DNA from 2 places in the Paraburkholderia largidicola genome. Region 2 is predicted to be linked to the other one. Evidence: riboswitches for the same ligand, from Rfam matches in the RefSeq annotation. Region 2 holds a riboswitch; the other holds the start of a gene.
The links. Region 2 has a riboswitch for glycine ahead of gcvT (glycine cleavage system aminomethyltransferase GcvT). Riboswitches for the same ligand answer to the same signal wherever they lie in the genome.
Positions count from the first base shown of each region.

Region 1: another riboswitch for glycine. It lies ahead of PPGU16_RS26500 (D-amino acid dehydrogenase); the one in region 2 lies ahead of gcvT (glycine cleavage system aminomethyltransferase GcvT).

Region 1 is NZ_AP023175.1:2,202,876-2,207,294, forward strand. It holds gene PPGU16_RS26485 (molybdopterin-dependent oxidoreductase) at 1-42, shown strand, start outside; gene PPGU16_RS26490 (hypothetical protein) at 91-705, shown strand; gene PPGU16_RS26495 (DUF4148 domain-containing protein) at 815-1,126, opposite strand; gene PPGU16_RS26500 (D-amino acid dehydrogenase) at 1,347-2,624, opposite strand; glycine riboswitch at 2,771-2,860, opposite strand; gene speB (agmatinase) at 3,155-4,132, shown strand; gene PPGU16_RS26510 (LysR family transcriptional regulator) at 4,144-4,419, opposite strand, start outside.
Region 2 is NZ_AP023174.1:3,640,967-3,645,385, reverse strand. It holds gene gcvP (aminomethyl-transferring glycine dehydrogenase) at 1-875, opposite strand, end outside; gene gcvH (glycine cleavage system protein GcvH) at 943-1,323, opposite strand; gene gcvT (glycine cleavage system aminomethyltransferase GcvT) at 1,427-2,545, opposite strand; glycine riboswitch at 2,634-2,774, opposite strand; glycine riboswitch at 2,827-2,939, opposite strand; gene PPGU16_RS16245 (hypothetical protein) at 3,367-3,981, shown strand; gene PPGU16_RS16240 (hypothetical protein) at 4,062-4,419, opposite strand, start outside.

The DNA.
Region 1 (4,419 bases), on a different replicon from region 2:
TACTGGGAAAACCAGGGCTACAACTGGTTCGGCGGATCCTGAGCCGCACGCCGCAGATATCTTTAATCACATCACACCAACGGAGTCCTTATGTCCATTCGTTTCAAGCTCGCTGCTTCCGTCGTCGCGCTCACGCTTGCCAGTGCATCGTTCGCTCAATCTCCTTCGGCGAAGCCCGAGCGTATCCGTGGGGACATCGTGTCGTTCTCCGGCAATACGCTGACAGTGCATCGCCGCAGTGGCGAAACCGTGACGATCGCCATGAGCGACGCGTCGAAGATCAGCGCCGTGAAGGCGATCCAGCTCGCCGATATCAATCCGGGCTCCTATGTCGGCGCAGCGGCCACGCCCGGTCCCGACGGCAAGTTGACCGCGAAGGAAGTGCTGGTGTTCCCCGATGCTGCGCGCGGCACAGGCGAAGGTCACTATGCGTGGGACCTCGGCGCCAACAGCTCGATGACGAATGCGAACGTGGACACGGTTGTCGAGAGCACCAGCGGACGCGACCTGAAACTCTCGTACAAGGGCGGCAGCAACTCGATCACGGTGCCGGCCAACGTGCCCGTCGTGACGCTCGCGCCCGCCACGCGTGCTGATCTGATCGCGGGAAAGAAAGTGTTCGTGGTGGCGGCTCCGGCCAGCGGCGGGAGCTACGGCGCGCAATTCGTCGTGGTTGAAAAGGACGGCGTCGCACCGCCGATGTAAATGTGCCTTGTGGGTGACCCCGCGTCGTTGGCGGCACATCGCTGCGCTGCAATACGACGCGCGGTTGCTGCTCGCGGGGGCTGAGGAGATTCTTGGCGGCTCCGGAGCTTCACCCGGGTTGAGACTGCTGGCACTCCGTTTGAAACCAATGGTCGACGAGGCGTTGCGCGGCGTGTAGATCCTCTGGGAATTTCGGGTCGTCGTTCCATGGTGACGGGTTGTAGCCCGCTTTCCTCAGCGCCGAGAGCTCGCTTTGTTGTTGCGCTCTCGTCGGAGGCGCGTTGCTTTTAAGCGCGGCAAGGTCACGGCACTCTGTTGGGCTCAGATGTGGCCCACTTTGCGGCGCGCCGGCAGCGGCACATCCAGTCAGCAGGAGCGCCAACGCAGCATGCGTCGACCAGTTTCTCGGGAGATTCTCCATAGCGCGTCTCCATGCATCCGATTGGCGCAACGCAAGCGGTGCGATATCGCCGGTCGCGCGTGACTTCCGCGTTTATTGTGCCTCAGTTCAGTCACCAGAAGTGGCGCGCTATACAAAGAGAAGGAGGTCAGACGTCAGCGTCTCGAATGATCATCGTACTTCTGAAAACAATCGAGGCCCCGCGCGACGCGGGGCCTATGCTGTCGGCAGGAGACGCTTATCAGACGTTGACGGGCAGGCCCGTCCGCTTTCTCGCGGGCTTCACGCTCGTCAAGTTGGGCAGACTACCGGCCACGAGTTCCGCCACGGCCTCCGCAGTCGCTGCCGAGAGGGTCCAACCCAAATGCCCGTGTCCAGTGTTGTAGAAAACGTTGCGTCGACGACCGGGGCCCACTTTGGGCAACATGCCTGGCAGCATGGGGCGCAGCCCAGCCCACGGAATGACGCGCGCCGTCGACATGTCCGGAAAATGCGTGCGTGTCCAATTGACGAGAGGCTGGATTCGATCCGAGCGGATGTCACGGTTCAGGCCATTCAACTCAGCCGTTCCAGCAACACGGAAGCGATCGACGCCGAGACGGCTGGTGACGATCTTGGCGTTGTCGTCGAGCAGGCTGACCCAAGGCGCGGCGTGCTGGCTTGCTGTGTCGTCGAGGCACACGGTGATCGAATAACCCTTCACCGGATAAACGTTCACGTGGTCTCCCACATACGCGGCTAGCGCACGACTTCCGACACCCGCACAGATCACTACGCGGTCGAAGCTCTGCGTATCAATCTGACCTTCGTGCACGGAAGCAATCGTCAATTCACCCGCTGCGGCTTCGGAAATGGACTGCACGGTCGTGTCGTAGCGGAACTCGACACCCAGACGCACGCAGGCTTCAGCAAGTCCACGCGTGAACTTGTGAATGTCGCCCGTCGAATCCGACTCGGTGAAGAAGCCGCCGTGAAACTGCCCATGAAGCGTCGGCTCGATGGCGCGGATTTCGTCGGGTGTCACCGGGCGCCGGTCAAGACCGCCTTCACGTAGCAATGCATTGACCTTTGTCGCGGCGTCGAACTCCTTGCGGGTGGCATAGAAATGCAAGATGCCACGTCGTTCGAGGTCGAAATCGATGTGCTCTCGCTCCGCGATAGAGAACATGTGCTCGCGTGCAGCGATGGCTAGCCGCACCGTTTCGATCGTGTTGCTGCGATAGTTCGGAATCTGGCGCAGGAACTCGCCGATCCAGCTGTACTTGTGCCAGCTCGGCTTCGGATTCATCAGGAGAGGCGCGTCGCGGTTGAACATCCACCGCAGGCCTTTCAGCACTGTGGAGCGGCTGTTCCAGACCTCGGCGTTGCTGGCCGATAGTTGACCGCCGTTGGCAAATGACGTTTCCATTGCCGCATAGCGATGACGTTCGAGAACGGTGACGCGATAACCGCGCCGGGCGAGGGCATAAGCAGTGGTGACGCCCGTAATTCCGGCGCCAATGATGGCAATATGGGACATGACATGGTCCAGTGTTGGTTGAGCATCGCCGGCCGATGTTTACCGGCGTCAATGCCCCATCTGTCCATGTACCTGAGAGTTTCGCCATTACCGGCTACGGTAATCGCTCCCCTTCGGTGGGCGCGCAAGCGCCGCTCTCCAGATGTTCTCGCTGCACGGTCCTTTTGCCTGAGAGTTTCCGGGGCGGTTGCTCCGTCGGCGTCGTCGCGGTGGACGATCTCTCCCGTGCTTCGTTGTAGAACAGCGCAAGGCTACTACCTCAAAGAAACGACGGCAAGTCTTTTCAAATAGACGGTACTCAACATCATGATCGGTGCGTGGCGGCCCCGTCGCGATCAGGCGGTGTCCGGGATGCTTCGGATTCTCCCGAAGTGTGTTTCTGATATTGGGCATTTTTCCGTCGAATCTGTTTGCCTAGACTCAGTTCCAGATGCACAGCCGGCTCGTCACAACGGACGATGCTCCGGCCGTGAAGAAGGCGCCTGGTGCGCCGCACCTATCTGAACGATCAACAGGACGAGTGCAATATCATGTCTGAAAATAGCTACGAAACCGGTCGGCTCAATTTGCCCTTTGTTGGAATCTGCACGTTCGCGAAGTCTCCGCTGTGTCTCGACTGGGACAAAATCGATGCGGATGTCGCAGTGATGGGCGCTCCTTTTGACTGCGGCACGCAGTGGCGGGCGGGCGCAAGGTTTGGTCCGCGCTCGATCCGGGACGCGTCGACGCTGTTCTCATTCGGACACGGCGGCGCGTACGACTTCGAAGACGACGTCGTGTACTTGCCCACCAACGAAGTTCGCATTGTCGATATCGGTGATGCGGACATGGTGCACACCAATACGGAGAAGAGTCACGCCAACATCGAATACGGCGTGCGCAAGATCCTGGCGGCGGGGGCGTTGCCGGTGGTGATGGGAGGCGATCATTCGATCAACATTCCGTGCATCAATGCGTTCGAAGGTCAGGAGCCGTTTCACATCGTCCATATCGACGCCCACCTCGATTTCGTCGACGAGCGCCATGGTGTGCGCCATGGCCACGGTAATCCGCTGCGGCGCGCGGCGGAAAAAAGCGTGGTGTCCGGCATGACGCAAATCGGCATCCGCAATGTCTCGTCGACTGCGCGCGAAGGCTACGCCCAGGCACGCGAGATGGGCTCGGACATTATCTCGGTGCGCGACCTTAGACGCCTCGGCATCCAGGGCGTCCTGGACCGTATCCCGAAGGGCGTCCGTTATTACCTGACCATCGATATCGACGGCTTCGATCCGTCGATCGCGCCCGGCACGGGCACGCCGAGCCACGGCGGCCTGCTGTACTACGAAGGACTCGAACTCTTCGCTGGTCTTGCCGAGCAGGGTGACGTGATCGGTATCGACCTCGTGGAAGTCGCACCGGACTACGACCATTCGGGCTCGACGTCGATCCTGGCGGCGCAACTGCTGCTGAATACGATTGGCCGCGTAATGCATCAACGCAAAGTCAAACGAAACCTTTCCCGCTAAGTTCTGTTTAGCTATTTGCTGCTGCGTGCGGTCCGGCTGACTTTCCTGGCCGCCGCTCGCAGCTGGTTGCTAAACGCCTGCACGACTCGCGCCGATTCGGCGCCTTTGCGCGTGATGATCTGAAAATCCAGATGCGTCACATAGTGCTCGGGATCGATGCGTGCCAATAGTCCACTGTCGACCCAGGGCTGCGCATAGTGAGGCGGCAGAAAGCCCACGTAGTTGCCCGATAGAATCAGCATCGCGCGGCCTTCGACGTTGTCGACCGAGGCCGCGGCCTCTGTCAT
Region 2 (4,419 bases):
AAGCCGACCGGCACGCCAAAGCGCTGCGAGTTGCCGACGGCCACGTCCGCGCCCCATTCGCCCGGCGGCGTGAGCATCGTCAGCGCGAGCAGGTCGGCGGCGGCGACCACGTGGCCACCCGCTGCATGGATCGCTTCAGCGAGCGCGCGGTAGTCGAGCACGTCGCCGTTCACGCCCGGATATTGCAGCAGCACGCCGAACGCATTCGAACTCGCCGCCTCGGCAGCCGGACCGACCTTCACTTCGATGCCGACGGGCTTCGCGCGCGTCTTCACGACTTCGATGGTTTGCGGCAGCACGTCGTCTGCCACGTAGAAAATGTTCGACTTCGGCTTGCCGACGCGTTGCAGCAGCGTCATCGCTTCGGCGGCGGCCGTCGATTCGTCGAGCAGCGACGCGTTCGAGATCGCGAGGCCTGTCAGGTCGACGATCATCTGCTGATAGTTCAGCAGCGCTTCGAGGCGGCCTTGCGAGATTTCCGGCTGGTACGGCGTGTAAGCCGTGTACCACGCCGGATTTTCGAGCACGTTGCGCAGGATGACGGTGGGCGTGTGCGCGTTGTAGTAGCCCTGACCGATGTACGAGCGGAACACCTGGTTCTTGTCCGCGAGTTCGCGCAGCGCGGCGAGCGCTTCGGCTTCGCTCTTCGGCTGGGCGAAGGGGCCGAGCGGCAGCGCGTCCAGGCGGCGAATCGTCTTCGGAATCACCGCGTCCATCAACGCGGCGCGCGATGCGAAGCCGAGGGCTTCGAGCATCGACTGCTGATCGGCCGTATCCGGGCCGATATGCCGTTCGGCGAAGGCGTCATGCACTTCGAGCGCGGCGAGCGAGAGAGGAGTGCGGTTCATCAGACGATCCGGGTGTTCGAGCTTCATTGAATGTTCCTGCTGGCGCGGCGTTCTTCTGTCGTGGCGAACGCCGCGCCTGTCGTGAGTGAGTGGCTTATTCGCCGATCGACTTGCCGTAGGCGGCGGCGTCCATCAGACGGTCTTCCGATGCGCCCGCAGCCGGCTTGATCTTGAACAGCCAGTTGTCGTACGGCGCGCTGTTCACGGCGTCCGGCGTATCGGCGACGTTCGGGTTCGCTTCGATGATCTCGCCCGAAACCGGCGCGTAGATATCGGAAGCCGCCTTCACCGATTCGATGACGGCGACGGTATCGCCTGCCGAGACGGTCTGGCCCAGTTGCTGCACTTCGAAGAAGACGATGTCGCCGAGCGCTTCCTGCGCGTGGTCGGTGATGCCGACCGTCAGCGTGCCGTCCGCCTCGGTGCGGACCCATTCGTGCGATTCGGTGTATTTCAGATCGGCCGGGATGCTCATCGGATGCTCCTATGCGGTAATTCGGTTGGTTTAAATGGTGGGTCGCACGCGACGCTTTCGTGTCTGTCCGGTGTCTGTCTCGTGACGCTCATCGAGTGACCGATCAGCCGACGAGCACTTTGCCGTTGCGCACGAATGGCAGTTTAACCACGCTGGCGGGAAGTGCCTTGTCACGGATCTGAACGTGGACGACATCGCCCGGCTGCACGCCCTTCGGCACGCGCGCAAACGCAATCGATTCCTGCATGGTCGGCGAGAAGGTGCCGCTCGTGATTTCGCCGTCGCCAGCGGCCGTGACGACCTTCTGGTGCGCGCGCAGCACGCCCGCCGCCTTGCCGTTGTCCTTGTGCAGGATCAGGCCGACGAACGACGACTTCGAGCCGTCCGCTTCCAGCTTTGCGCGGCCGATGAAATCGCGCGGCGCGGACAGGTCGACCGTCCATGCGAGACCGGCGTCGAGGGGCGACACGTCGTCGTCCATGTCCTGGCCGTACAGATTCATGCCGGCTTCGAGGCGCAGCGTGTCACGCGCGCCGAGACCGGCGGGGCGCACGCCCTGTGCCTGCAGCGCGTTCCACAGCGCTTCGACGTGATCGGCGGGAACGATGATCTCGAAACCGTCTTCGCCCGTGTAGCCGGTGCGCGCGACGGTGAGTTCGCCAAACGGCGTATCGGTGACGCGCGCGGCGTTGAAGGGCTTGAGGGCTTCGCTGGCGGCGCGTGCGTGCGGCACGGTCGCCCAGACTTTTTCGCGCGCGTTCGGGCCTTGCACGGCGACGATCGCGTAGTCGCGGCGCGGCTTGATGGTCAGGCCGAAGCCTTTGTCGTCATTGAGCTTGTTGAACCACGCGACGTCTTTCTCAGCCGTACCGGCATTCACGACGACGCGGAAATGATCTTCGCCGAAGTAATAGACGATCAGATCGTCGATCACGCCGCCTTCGGGATTCAGCAGACAGGAGTAGAGCGCCTTGCCCGGGGCTTGCAGCTTGCCGACGTTGTTCGCCAGCGCGCGCTCGAAGAAAGCGCGGACGCGCTCGCCCGTGAAATCGACGACGCACATATGGGAGACGTCGAACATGCCGGCGTCCGTACGAACGGCGCGATGCTCTTCGATCTGCGAGCCGTAGTTGACGGGCATGTCCCACCCGCCGAAGTCGACCATGCGGGCATTGAGCGCACGGTGCGTGGCGTGGAGCGGGGTGTGTTTGAGTTCGGTCATCGGGGCCTCGGGGCGTCGCTAAACAGGAAAGGCCATGCGGCGAAACCCTCGCGGCCTGATCCCATCTCGGGCCAACGAGCGATAACTGCATGCCCCCTCTGTCCTCGATACCTGAGAGATTGCGCTGCCGTCAGCGAGTGCTGATGGGCTGGCGCGCGCCCCTTCGGTGGGCAGCCTGCGCGTGCGGTTGAGTGCACCGGCGCTACTGCCGCTCTCCAGAGTGCGAAAAACGGGCGCTCAGTCAATTTGGGGTCGCTATGACCGGATGACGAGCGGGTTTTTCGACGCGGTCGGTCCTTTTGCCTGAGAGTTTGCGGGTGTGCCCCTTCGGCGGCGCTGGCTGCTGGGCGTTCTGAAAACGACAGCGGACGGCGCGCTCTCCCGACGCGTGCGGCGAATGTACGCGAGGGGCGGAGGGATGTCAAATTGCGGCGCCGGGCCTGCGCGGACGCAAGCGTAGCGGCCGCGGACGCGACAATGATTTCAAAAATATGGTCGTCTACAGGGACGCGCTATCGACCGAATTGACCTCGAACATGGCAATTGATTGACCAATTACCAAGGAAGGACGTGTTGGATACTTCTGACAAGGTGGCAACTTGCGTCCCCAATTAGTTCGACATCAAGCGATGACCCAAGCGCACATTTATCAGATCTTCTACTCGGAGCCGACCCGAGCCATTCTGGATAAGGGCTTTATTCCGCTCGACAACGTGGGTCAACGGCCCGACTGGTGTGAGTACTGGCCGATCCGGAACTTTCTTCTCGGCAACGAACTGGACGACAACGCTTTCTATGGATTTCTGTCGCCCAAGTTCGCGATGAAGACGAATCTCGAGGCAAGCGATGTCTACGCGTTCCTCGCGACTCAGCCTGAATCGACAGATATTGTCTCCTTCTCGCCGTTTTTCGATGCGGGCGCATTGTTCCCCAACGTTTTCTTGCAGGGAAGAGCCGAGCATCCGAACGCATGGGAGTCGTTCGTGGAAATCGCATCGCTGTTGACGCCCGGTGTCGATCTCCGCACGCTGATCATGGATTCTTCGAACACGGTGTACTGCAACTATTTTGTTGCAAAGCCTCGTTTCTGGCGGCACTGGTTCAGTCAGGCAGAGATCATATTCAATATCGCAGAGAGCAATTGCTCCCCGCTTGGCCACGCCCTGAACGAAGGAACGCGGCATAACCTGAGCGAAACGCCCGTCAAGGTGTTCGTCATCGAGCGACTGATCTCTTTGCTACTTGCCACGCAGAACGGGTGGCGCACGGTCTCGTTCAACCCGATCGCGCTCCCGCTTGTCTACCCGAATTCAGCGCGTGCCGCGCAAGAACTGGTGATGCTCGACGCGCTGAAGCGATCGGCCGTTGCGACGGGGCGCGGCGAATACCTGACCGTCTACACCCAGTTGCGGGAGCGTGTGGTCGCCGCGATGTGACGGCATAGGCGGGCGCATGGGCGTTTCAATGCTGCCCACGCGCCGATGTGGCGATGACTGGAAGTGAAAGGTTGTCGTCTCTAGCGGTTGATGGCCGCCGACGCCGTATCCAGTTCCTGATTCAGCACGCGCTGCTCGTCGCCCGTGAGGCCGCCGCCGTGCTGGCCGGCCATGTCGTGCGCTTCGTGGCGGATCGTATCGAGCCGGTGATGCAGCGCGGCGCCTTCGGGCGGCGGATAACGGCCCTGGCTCACGCGCGTGTCGATATTCCGGCCCATATTGTCGATGCGGCCGTCGACCTGTTCGAGGCGGTGCACGGCCAGTTCGTGCGGATTCGGCGCGTTACCTGGCTCGGCAAGCTGTCGCGACGGTGGGGCCACGCATGCGGCGAGCGAAGAAACTAGCGCGAAGCTACCGAGCGCGCGAACGATACGTTGC